Regions from separate parts of the Clostridium sp. 001 genome, predicted to be linked through region 2. Evidence: predicted binding sites of a transcription regulator. Region 2 holds the regulator's gene; each other region holds the start of a gene.
What was found. The regulator Rex, encoded in region 2, represses fermentation and respiration genes when NADH is low (regulators of the CRP and FNR family bind a similar motif). The targets are predictions, from matches to a motif close to ATTGTTAANNNNTTAACAAT.
Positions count from the first base shown of each region.

Region 1: the regulator Rex is predicted to act here: its motif matches at 1,623-1,642, upstream of B5S50_RS03380 (glycerol dehydrogenase).
Region 3: the regulator Rex is predicted to act here: its motif matches at 2,247-2,266, upstream of B5S50_RS18770 (NAD(P)H-dependent oxidoreductase subunit E).

Region 1 is NZ_CP020473.1:753,553-757,781, reverse strand. Features, by position in the region: gene B5S50_RS03390 (spore photoproduct lyase family protein) at 1-813, shown strand, start outside; gene B5S50_RS03385 (SDR family oxidoreductase) at 846-1,541, shown strand; gene B5S50_RS03380 (glycerol dehydrogenase) at 1,661-2,752, shown strand; gene B5S50_RS03375 (helix-turn-helix domain-containing protein) at 2,831-3,508, shown strand; gene B5S50_RS03370 (IS3 family transposase) at 3,505-4,229, shown strand, end outside.
Region 2 is NZ_CP020473.1:1,750,968-1,755,196, reverse strand. Features, by position in the region: gene B5S50_RS08020 (ABC-F family ATP-binding cassette domain-containing protein) at 1-750, opposite strand, end outside; gene B5S50_RS08015 (redox-sensing transcriptional repressor Rex) at 1,174-1,806, shown strand; gene B5S50_RS08010 (bifunctional dihydroorotate dehydrogenase B NAD binding subunit/NADPH-dependent glutamate synthase) at 2,199-4,229, shown strand, end outside.
Region 3 is NZ_CP020473.1:4,001,429-4,005,657, forward strand. Features, by position in the region: gene B5S50_RS18765 (NADH-quinone oxidoreductase subunit NuoF) at 1-1,628, opposite strand, end outside; gene B5S50_RS18770 (NAD(P)H-dependent oxidoreductase subunit E) at 1,658-2,140, opposite strand; gene B5S50_RS18775 (MarR family winged helix-turn-helix transcriptional regulator) at 2,327-2,899, shown strand; gene B5S50_RS18780 (alpha/beta fold hydrolase) at 2,889-3,872, shown strand; gene uvrA (excinuclease ABC subunit UvrA) at 3,941-4,229, shown strand, end outside.

The sequences.
Region 1 (4,229 bases), 1.0 Mb from region 2:
CTTGCACGCAATGATGGAAACTTAATTTATGAAGGTGCAAGGGTATGTGATAATTTTGGAAATGAATATTTTTATTATACTTCATCTATTATGAATTGCTTGTATAATTGCGAGTATTGTTATTTGCAGGGAGTTTATTCTTCGGCAAATATAGTTCTATTTGTGAATTTGGAAGATATTTTCAAACAGGTGGAGTGTATTCTAAAAAAGCACTCCGTTTATTTATGTATATCTTATGACACGGATCTTATGGCCTTTGAAAATATAACAGGTTTTATTAGAAAATGGATACAGTTTGCAGAAAAGCATAATAATTTAAAAATAGAGGTAAGAACTAAAAGTTCCAATTTTAAAAGTATAGAAGATTTGGTGCCGCAGGATAATGTAATACTTGCATGGACTCTTTCACCAGAAGAAATTTGCAGGAAATATGAAATGGGTGCTCCAAGTTTTAAGCTCAGGTTGGATAGTATTAAAAGTGCTGTAGATAGGGGCTGGAAGGTGAGAGTTTGTTTTGATCCGCTGTTATATGTACATAATTGGGAAAAATATTATAAAAATTGTGTAGAAGATACATTCAGGGTTATTCCGGAAGAAAATATACAGGATGTGAGTATTGGTGTATTTAGAATTGGTAAGGATTATTTAAAAAACATGGAGAAAATGAATCCACAATCGCTATTATTGGCTTATCCATTTAAAACTGAAGATGGAACCTGCAGTTATTCAGAAGAGCACCATAAGCTTTTGGTGAATTTTGTATATGATCTGGTTTGCAAATATGTTAAAAAATCTAAAGTGTTTGTACAATAAAAATAATACAAAATTATAGAGAAGGTGTAAGGGTGAAAACTGCAATTGTAACGGGAGCTTCTTCAGGTATAGGATTTGAAATAGCTCAGAAACTATTGAATATGGGTTACAAGGTTTACGGATTTGGCAGAGATTTTTCCAGGGTAGAATTTGATAATCCCAATTTTATAAGAGAAATTTGTGATATAACAAATACAAATAAATTCTTCCAGAGAATAGATGAAATAAAGGCCAAAGATGAAATATTTTTACTTGTGAATAATGGTGGAGTTGGATACTTTGGCCCCCATGAAGAATTAAATCCTAGAAAAATACACGAAATGATAACAGTGAATTTGGAAGTACCTATGGTACTCAGTAGTATACTGATGAGGCAGCTTAAGAAAAATAAGGGAATTATAATAAATATATCATCAGTTACAGCAAAGGAAATAAGTACTTATGGCTGTGCTTATTCTGCTACAAAAGCAGGGTTAACTCATTTTTCTGAAAGCCTTTTTAGTGAAGTGAGAAAAACAGGTGTAAAAATAATAACAATACATCCAGATATGACGAAATCAAATTTCTATAGAAATGCAAATTTCAGTGAAGATGATAGCAGTGAAGACTTTTATATAAATTGTAAAGACATAGCAGATGTGGTGGAATGGGTACTTAGGGAACCTTCTAACTTGGTAGTAACAGAACTTACTTTAAAACCTCAAAAGCATAGAATAAAGAGAAAATAGTAAAATATCCACAAATATATTATATTTGTGGATATTTTTAACTTTTATAACAGAAGGTTTAATGTTATAATACAGATGTATTTTGTTAAAAAAATAACTAAGATTAGGAGTGGTTAAAGATGTCAAGAATTATTATTTCTACGGGAAAATATGTACAGGGAAACGGCGAACTTAAAAATATATCTAACTACGTTGAAAATCTTGGAGATAGTTTTTTTATCATAGCTAGTGAAAATGGAATTAAGAGAACAAGAGGTGCAATAGAAGAAAGTTTTAAAGGAAAAGATTCTTCATTGTCATTTGAAGCTTTTAATGGAGAATGTTCCAAAAATGAAATAGATAGATTGTGTAAAAAGCTAAAACAAAATGAAAATAATGTTGTAATTGGTATAGGAGGAGGGAAGATATTTGATACAGCAAAAGCTGTAGCATATTATGCCAAAGTCCCAGTTGTAATAGTTCCAACTATAGCAGCAACAGATGCTCCATGTAGTGCACTCTCTGTAATATATACAGATGAAGGTGTATTTAGTGAATATCTGGCACTTCCTAAAAATCCAGATCTTGTACTTGTAGATTCATCTATAGTTGCAAAAGCACCTGTAAGGCTTTTAGTTTCAGGTATGGGAGATGCATTAGCTACTTATTTTGAAGCAAGAGCTTGTGTAAGATCAGGGGCTGTTACTATGTCAGGTGGAAAGGCTACAAAAGCTGCTTTTGCACTTTCAAAGTTATGCTATGATACGATTTTAGAAGATGGTCTCAAAGCTAAAATGGCGGTTATAAATAAAGTCCCAACTAAAGCTGTAGAAAATATAATTGAGGCAAATACTTATTTAAGCGGAGTTGGATTTGAAAGCAGCGGACTTGCAGCTGCCCATGCTATTCATAATGGATTTACAGCACTTGAGGAATGTCATGGATTGTATCATGGAGAAAAAGTTGCTTTTGGAGCTTTAGTTCAATTGGTTCTTGAAAACAGTCCTATGGAAGAAATAGAAGAGGTCATAGATTTTTGCTTGCAGGTTGGTCTTCCAATTACATTAAATGATTTGGGTATTAAGAAGGTAAATAATGAAGATATAATGAAGGTAGCTGAAATTTCCTGTGCTGAAAATGACACTATGCATAATATGCCATTTGAAGTTACAAAGGAAGACGTATATTCTGCTATACTTGCTGCAGATGAATTAGGAAAGCAATATAAATAAGGCATCTAAGTTAAAAATGATATGATACCTCTTAAGTAGACAAAGGAAATAACTAAAATCTACTTGGGAGGTATTTTTATGTCCAAATCGCCATACACTCCAGAATTCCGTGCGAAAGTTTCGCAGGAATATCTTGATGGAGCTGGATCTTACGATTATATATCTGCTAAATATGACATTGGAAAGAAGACATTACAGCAATGGGTTGCTAAATACAGGATTTACGGAGTTGTAGCATTTGTTCATAAATCGGGGAACTCTTCTTATTCATCTAATTTTAAAACCATGTGTGTTAAAGCTGTTTTGTCAGGTGAAGGAAGTATCGATGATATAGTTGCTAAATACAACATTTCTTCAAGAGAAGTGCTCAGAAACTGGATTAAGCGTTATAATGCCAATAGAGAACTTAAGGATTATGATCCTAAAAGGGAGGTCTATATGGCAGAAGCAAGAAGAAAAACAACCATTGAAGAACGCAAAGAAATCGTTGAGTACTGTCTTAAACATAACCGTGATTATAAGAAAACTGCAAACATTTATGATGTTTCATATAGTCAAGTCTATTCTTGGGTAAAGAAATATGATGCTAACGGAGAAGAAGGATTATCAGATAAACGTGGACACCACAAAACAGATGACGAGGTTGATGAATTAGAACGTCTGAAACGTGAAAATCTCAGACTCAAACGACAACTTGAAGAAAAGGACATGGTAGTTGAATTGTTAAAAAAAGTGAAAGAATTCGAAAGGATGTGAGGCTTGGAAAACTGCGTTACGAATCAAAATATTTAGATGTGAGATATTTCCATGAAACAAAAAAATGGAGTATAGAATGGATGTGCGAGCAGCTTGGAATTTGCAGAGCTGCTTATTATAAATGGTTGCATCGAGAAATCCCAGAACAGGAACTGGAAAATATTAAGTTGGCAGAACTTATCAAAGAATTTGATGAGCGTTTTAGTCATATTTTAGGTTATCGCAGAATGACTTCATGGATTAATCACTTTAATCATACCAACTATGGCAAAAAAAGAGTGCATAGGATTATGAAGAAGCTAGGTATTCATTCCGTAATCAGGAAGAAAAAGCAAAAATATAAATGTTCTCCTCCTGAAACCACAGCGGAAAATAATCTAAGTAGAGATTTTTATGCAACTGCTCCAAATCAAAAGTGGTCTACAGATGTAACTGAATTTAAGATTCCAGGTGAAAAGAAAAAACTGTATTTAAGTGCAATCCTTGATTTGTACGATAGATACCCTGTTTCATATGTGGTTAGCTATCGAAACGATAATAAGCTAGTATTTAAAACATTCGATAAAGCAATATCTTTTAATCCGAATGCAAAACCAGTCTTTCATAGCGACAGAGGGTTCCAGTATACAAGTAAAGTTTTTCAAAAGAAACTTAGAAATCAGGAAATGGAGCAATCAATGTCCAGAGTTGGTCACTGTATTGATAATGGACCGACAGAGGG
Region 2 (4,229 bases):
AGTAGTATAATTTCCGTTATAAAAATTTATATGACCGTTTATGAGTTCCATAGTTGACTGGGTTATAGCATCTAAAAAGTATCTATCATGAGATATTACTATGATAGTACCTTTATAGGATTTTAAATATTCTTCTAGCCATTCTATAGCGTTTAGATCCAGGTGGTTAGTAGGTTCATCTAAAAGAATGATATCAGGTTTAGATAAAAGCAGTTTACAAAGTGCCACCCTTGTTTTTTTCCCACCGCTTAGCACAGTTATAGGATCGAGAAATTCATTTTCTTGAAAACCTAATCCACTTAAAACTCTGTTTATTTCAGCTTTGTAGGTATAGCCACCCCTGTTTGTATAAAGCTCTGAACAGGTGGTATATTTATCTATCAATTTATTTCTATACTCTTCATTTTTGGCATCGTAAGGTTCGTTCATCAAGGCTTCTAATTTATTTAATTTATTTTCCAAATTAATTAGATCCTGAAACACAGTAAGCATCTCGTCATATATAGTATTTGAAGAATCCAATGACAGATGTTGAGTTAGATATCCAACTGTTTTAGCCTTATCTATAAATAAATTTCCACTGTCATAATTTATTTTACCTGTTAAAATATTAAATAAGGTGGATTTGCCAGCTCCATTTGGACCAATTAATCCTACTTTTTCTCCATCATTTATGTTGAAAGTTATATTTTCAAGTATAATTTCGATTCCATAACTTTTATGAATATTATTGCAACTTAAAACAACCATTAGTAACACCTTCCTTAATCATTAACATTTTACTATGTATAGTAACTTTTTTGTAGTCCTATGTTATAATTATAATTAGAAAATTATAATATGGGCTAATTGATGTTTTAAATTTATTTTTAAAAGAAATTATAATTAATTAATTTTCAAGTACATTTGTAAGGATTGGAAATGTAGGCAAATTAACAATAGTTGTTACTGCTCATTATTTACGAATGTTAAAAGGTAACTAAAAAAGTGAGTACTATATTGTATAAAACATGTAAATAATTAATATAATTTACATATAAATGTATTGATTTATGTCTGTATGAATAGGATAATTAAATATATATCAAAGTAATTTATTTAGATACAATAATGGTATTCTAAAAATCAAAAAAGTATTTAAGAGAAATCAAAGAATATAGAAGAAGGTGTAGTATGGATAAAAAAAAGAATATATCAATGGCTGTTATAAAGAGATTGCCAAAATACCATAGGTATTTAATGGATTTAATGAAAAATGACGTAGATAGAATATCCTCTAAGGAATTAAGTGAAAAAATAGGATTCACAGCTTCACAAATAAGGCAGGACTTAAACTGTTTTGGAGACTTTGGACAGCAGGGATATGGGTATAACGTAGGTGAATTATACGGGCAAATATGCAATATACTTGGTCTTACGAAAACTTATAAGACTGTTATAATAGGTGCAGGTAATATAGGTCAGGCTATAGCTAACTATACTAGATTTGAAAAAATAGGTTTTCGGTTAGAAGCTATTTTTGATATAAATCCTAAACTTATAGGTATTAGAATTAGGGATATCGAGATAAGGGATATAGATTATTTAGATGATTACTTAAAAGAAAGTAGTATAGATATAGGAGTTATATGTGTACCTAACAATAATGCCCAAAAGGTTTGTGATATTTTAGTCAAAAACAAAGTTAAAGGTATTTGGAATTTTGCTCCTGTAGATTTGGTTACTCCAGAAGACATAAAGATTGAAAATGTTCATTTAAGTGATAGTTTATTAACATTGACATGTCTTTTAAATGACATAGATTAAAAACTTAAATGAATTCTTTAAGTTAAAAAATTCATTTGTTAGAAAATAAATTTAAATCATAAATATTTAGAAAAAATGAGTAATATTATGAATATAGTTTATATTTTTAGCATATTGTAATTGTTTTCTTGTGCAATTTTCATAATTATATGATATAATTATATAGGTTTATATTAGGTCAAATATGAGTTGAGAAAGGGGCAAAAAGCCGTTTAGTCAGATGTATCTTATTGGGGGGTATTTACTGATGCTGTAGGGTGAATTTCATCCGAATTTACGCCCTTGGAGTGAAAGACCAAACGAAAGTAGCTAACTAGCAAAATCGAACACTATGAAAAGGGAAATAGCCATAGATCTTATGATTTATGTACTAGAAAAAATGGCACAAAAGTATGTACAAGATTGTTAACAAAAAAGAGTTATCACCAAACATATTCTTAATGGATATTGAGGCACCAAGAGTTGCCAAGTCCTGTTTACCAGGACAATTTATCATAGTTAAAATGGATGATAAAGGGGAAAGAATACCTCTTACTATCTGTGATTATGATGCAGAAAAAGGAACTGTTACTATTGTATTTCAGACATTAGGAGCTTCAACTAAAAAAATGGCTAAATATGAAGTGGGAGAGTATTTTGAAGATTTTGTTGGACCACTTGGACATTGCTCAGAACTTGTAGAGATGGATCTTAAAGAACTTAAGAAGAAAAATATAATGTTTGTAGCAGGGGGTGTAGGTACTGCACCAGTTTATCCACAGGTAAAATGGCTTCATGAACATGGAGTTGCTGCAGATGTTATAGTTGGATGTAAATCAAAAGATCTTTTATTATTTGAAGATGAATTGAAACCAATTTGTGGAAATTTATATATAGCAACGGATGATGGGAGTTATGGATATAAGGGCTTTGTTACGAATCTTTTGAAAGAACTTATTGACAAGAAAGATAAAGAATATGATTGTGTAATTGCCATAGGACCTATGATAATGATGAAGTTTATAACTCAAGTTACGAAACCATATGGAATTAAAACAATAGTAAGTTTAAATACTATAATGGTAGATGGAACTGGAATGTGCGGAGCTTGTAGGGTTACTGTAGGTGGAGAATTAAAATTTGCCTGTGTAGATGGTCCTGAATTTGATGGTCATCTTGTAAATTTTGATGAAGCTATGAGAAGACAAGCTATGTACAAGACTGAAGAAGGAAAGAAACTTCTGCAAGAAGAAGAAGGGGACACTGGAAGTAGAGAAGGTAAAAAGTGTAGAGCAGAAGAAAAACTTGAAAGAATGAAAAGAGTACCTATAAAGGAACAGGATCCTAAAGTTAGAGCTACTAATTTTGATGAAGTTTGCTTGGGATACACTGAAGAAGAAGCTGTAAAAGAAGCTTCAAGATGCTTGAATTGTAAAAAGCCTATGTGTGTTACTCAGTGCCCTGTTACAATAACTATACCTAAGTTTGTTGAACAGGTAAAAAATAGAAACTTTGAAGAAGCTGCTAAAATAATAGCAGAATCAAGTGCACTTCCTGCTGTATGTGGAAGAGTATGTCCTCAGGAAACTCAGTGTGAAGGAAAATGTGTACTTGGCAAAAAAGGTGATGCTGTTGCTATAGGTAAGCTGGAAAGATTTGTAGCAGATTGGTCAAGAAAGAATAATATCGATTTATCTAAGACTTTACCTAAAAACGGCAAAAAAGTAGCTGTTATAGGAAGTGGTCCTTCAGGACTTACTTGTGCAGGAGATTTAGCAAAGCTTGGATATGACGTTACTATATTTGAAGCACTTCATGAAGCAGGAGGAGTACTTGTATATGGTATTCCAGAGTTCAGACTTCCAAAGGATACTGTAGTAAAACATGAAGTTGAAAATGTAAAGAAATTAGGAGTAAAAATAGAGACAGATGTAATAATAGGAAGAACTGTTACTATAGATGAACTAGTAGAAAAAGAAAAATTTGATGCTGTATTTATAGGTTCAGGAGCAGGACTACCAAGGTTTATGGGAATACCTGGAGAAAACTTAAATGGAGTATTCTCTGCAAATGAATTCTTAACAAGAAGTAATTTAATGAAAGCATATAGGGATGATTATGCAACTCCTATAAAAGCTGGTAAGAAAGTAGCTGTAGTAGGAGGCGGAAACGTAGCTATGGACTCTGCAAGGACAGCTCTAAGACTTGGAGCAGAAGTATACATAGTATACAGAAGATCCGAAGCAGAACTTCCAGCAAGAGCAGAGGAAGTACACCATGCAAAAGAGGAAGGAATAAAGTTCAATCTTTTAACTAATCCTGTAGAAATATTAGGAGATGAAAAAGGTTGGGTTAATGGAATACGCTGTATTAAGATGGAACTTGGAGAACCAGATGCATCTGGAAGAAGAAAACCAGTTGCAATAAAGGGATCAGAATTTGAT
Region 3 (4,229 bases), 2.3 Mb from region 2:
GTACTTATAATTGGATTAGGTGATGTTTGACCAAGACCACATAGAGCTGAATCCTTTATTACATAGGATAAATCTTTTAAACTTTCAAGATCTTCCATAGTTCCTTTGCCTTTAGTGATGTTTTCTAAAATTTCTAAAAGTCTCTTATTTCCAATTCTGCAGGCAGTGCACTTTCCACAGGATTCATCTACACTAAATTGAAGATAAAATTTAGCTATATTTACCATGCAATTATCTTCATCCATAACTATCATTCCACCAGAACCCATCATGGAGCCTATTTCAGTAAGGCTTTCGTAGTCAATGGCAGTATCTAAATGATCTGCAGGAATGCACCCACCAGAAGGACCACCAGTTTGAACAGCCTTGAATTTTTTACCGCCGCGAATACCTCCGCCTAAATTATATATTATTTCCCGTAAGGTTACGCCCATAGGTACCTCGACAAGGCCAACATTATTGATCTTGCCTGCTAAGGCAAAAACTTTGGTTCCTTTACTCTTTTCAGTTCCTATAGAACTAAACCACTTGGAGCCTTTTAATATAATGGGGGGGATGTTTGCCAGAGTTTCTACGTTATTTATATTAGTTGGCTTTTTCCAGAGACCTATTTGGGAAGGAAAAGGAGGTTTTACTGTAGGCTCGCCGCGTCCGCCTTCTATGGAATTTATGAGTGCAGTTTCCTCACCGCATATGAAAGCTCCGGCACCATATTTTAAATCTATATGGAAGGAAAAATTAGTACCTAAAATATTATCACCCAATAAACCTAAATTATAAGCTTGCTTTAAAGCAATTTTTAATCTGTTTATTGCAAGAGGATATTCAGCTCTGATATAAATATAACCTTTATTTGCACCTATGCAGTAACCTGCAATAGCCATAGCTTCAAGTACAGAATTTGGATCTCCCTCAAGTATGCTTCTATCCATAAAGGCACCGGGATCTCCTTCATCAGCATTACAGATCATAAACTTTGTATCAGATTTAGATTTTCTTGTCATTTCCCATTTTACACCCGTAGGAAAGCCACCGCCCCCTCTGCCTCTTAGGCCGCTTTTTTTAATTTCATCAATTGTACTGTCAGGTGTCATTTGTGTTAAAACTCTGCCTAAAGCTTCGTACCCGTTCATTGCTATGTATTCTGTAATATCTTCAGGGTTTAAAAGGCCGCAGTTTCTAAGAGCAATTCTTTTTTGATTTTTATAAAATGGAATATCCGTTTGATTTGATATTTTTTCTTTAGTAATAGGATCTCTATATAAAGCTTCCTCAACTACTGTATTTTTGGCCATATGTTCATACACAATTAGCTTTGCTCTCTCGGTATTAACTTCAACATAAAAAACATTATCTGGTACAACTTTGACGATAGGTCCCTTCTCACAAAACCCAAAGCATCCTGTAGAAATGACATCAACTGTATTTTCTAGACCTGCATTTTTAATTTCAGTTTTAAGTATATTGACTATATCTAAGCTTCTTGAAGCACGACATCCTGTTCCACCGCATACAAGTAAGCTTTTTTTTATATTTTTATTTGCATTATCATAAGTGCGGTTTGCTATCTTAGCTTTATACTCTTCTCTTAAAGCTTTTAAATCTTCAAAGGATTTTATCTTATCCATATATTTTCCTCCACATAAATTTCTAATATTTATTTTAAGGTATATTGACTTAATATTCCTTTAACATCTTCGACCTTTACTTTTCCATGGACTGTTCCGTCAACTACAACTACTGGTGCAAGGCCGCAAGCTCCAACACATCTTAAAATATCTATAGTGAACAATCCATCTTCTGTGGTAAATCCATCTTTTACTTTAAGTTGGTTTCTAAATTCTTCTAAAATGTTTTCTGCACCTTTAACAAAACAAGCTGTACCCATACATATGCTTATCACATGTTTACCTTTGGGCTTCATTGTAAAGTATGAATAGAAAGTAACTACACCAAATACTTTTGCTGCACTAATGTCAAGTTTATTTGCAATAAATGTTTGTAATTCTTCAGGAAGGTATCCAAATATATCCTGAGCTCTGTGAAGTACACTTATAAGTGAACCTTCTTTTCCTTCCAAACTATCTATATAGGAAGACAGTTCTTTTAGTTTTTCGTTATCTAATTTGCATACATCCATAATATTTCCTGCTGTGCCGCAGTTTTTTCACCATCTTTCATTTTATATTCTTAAGATAGTATTGGTAGTATGGGAGTTTTTTATTATATAGTCATCGGATAAAATAATAGACAATATATTGACAAATATAAAAAATATCATTAAACTATAATTAGACAATATATTGACTAATGGAGGAAAATTTTTATGGATACATATAGAGAAATATTTTTAATGGAACAAACCTATGCCACCTTATTTTCACTGGCCAATAAACTTCAGGTAAGAGGAGATGAATACCTGGGAAATTTGACTTCAAGGCAGTATATGACAATGGTTGCAATTGCTCATTTATCTGAAGGTAAAACTACACTTAATAATATTGCAAGAAAACTGGGTTCCACTAAGCAAAATGTAAAACAAATTGTTACTGTCATGCAGAAAAAGGGATATGTTGATATTGTACCTAATCCTGAAGATAGGCGTGCTGTCAATGTAATAATTACGGAGGCTGGGAAGCAGATATTATATCAAGTTTCAGAAAAAGGAATATTTTTCATGGCACAGCTTTTTAAGGATTTTTCAACTGAAGAGTTAGAAACTATTTGGGGAATGCTTAAAAAGCTGTATCGATTTGATGGTGAAGAACAAGATGGTTTTGAAGAAGATAGTAATTTAAAAGTAGATGAAAGTCAGAAAGATGACGCAGCAAGAATATTAAAGGAGTTTGAAAATATAAGAAAAAATCAAAGAAAGGATAGGAAAAATTATGAGAAATAAAAACAACAGGTTAATATGTACTTCTGAATATGTAAGGATTAATGGAATAGATCAGTTCCTGTATCATCTAGGAACAAGCTTTGATAATCCTGTAATGCTATTTTTACATGGAGGGCCAGGTTCGGCAGAATCCTTATTTACAGGATTATTTCAAGATAGATGGGAAGAAATATATACTGTAGTTCACTGGGACCAGAGGGGTGCTGGGAAGACTCTCACGAAGAATCCAGATAAACTTCCTACAATAGATTTGATGCTTCAGGACTTATTTGAAGTTATTCAGTATCTTAAGAAAAAGTATAACAAGAAAAAGATTGTTATATTTGGACATTCATGGGGAAGTGTTTTGGGGTCGGTATTTATCAGAAAGCATCCGGAAGACGTAGAGTATTATATTGGTGCTGGACAGGTTATTGGTATGGTGGAAAATGAGCAGGTAGGCTATAACAAAGTTAAAGAAATGATTGAAGAAGTAGATGATAAAAAATCATTAAAAAAGCTTGAAAGTATAGGTGAATATCCTGGCAGCAAAACTGTTTTTGATAAAGAGTTTTTAAGAAAATGTAATGTAGTTCGTAAACTTCAGGGAAAATACAAATTAGGTATGGAGATAGGCATTGATATATGGATAGCTGCACTTAAAAGTCCCATTTTTAAGTTCTCCGATATTATAGCATTTATGAAGATTTTTAAAGCAAATTCAAAGGTTTACAGTTTTCTTGAGGACTTTAATCTACGCAGAGAATCCAAAGAATATAAGGTGCCGGTATATTATATTTTGGGGGGAAGGGATTGGCAAGCTCCCCATGTTATAGCTGAAGATTATTTTGAAGATATAAAGGCGCCAAATAAAGATATATTCATAATTCCTGATGCGGGACATTTCTTGATGATGGATCAGCCTGACCTGGTTTTTGATGCATTATCAAAAATAAATAAAAAAGAAAAAAGTGTGCAGTATTCCAATAATTAAAATAAGTATTGACTCTCCAGTTACTGGATGCATTATTCTTTCAAGTAGAAGTTTGAAAGAGGTGTAATATGAGTACTAAGCTTAGAGAACTTATAATAAATGAAAGTATTAATGAAGAATCTGAAGATAATATGATTGTTATAAAAGGTGCAAAGCATCATAATCTTAAAAACGTTTCTTTGAAACTACCCAAGAATAAACTCATTGTATTTACTGGAGTCAGTGGAAGCGGTAAATCTACTTTAGTATTCGATATAATACATGCTGAAGCACAACGAAGATTTATTAAAGGTTTATCCACCTTTGCAAAAAGAAGTGTGGGAAAAATTGAAAGGCCAAAGGTTGAATATATTTCAG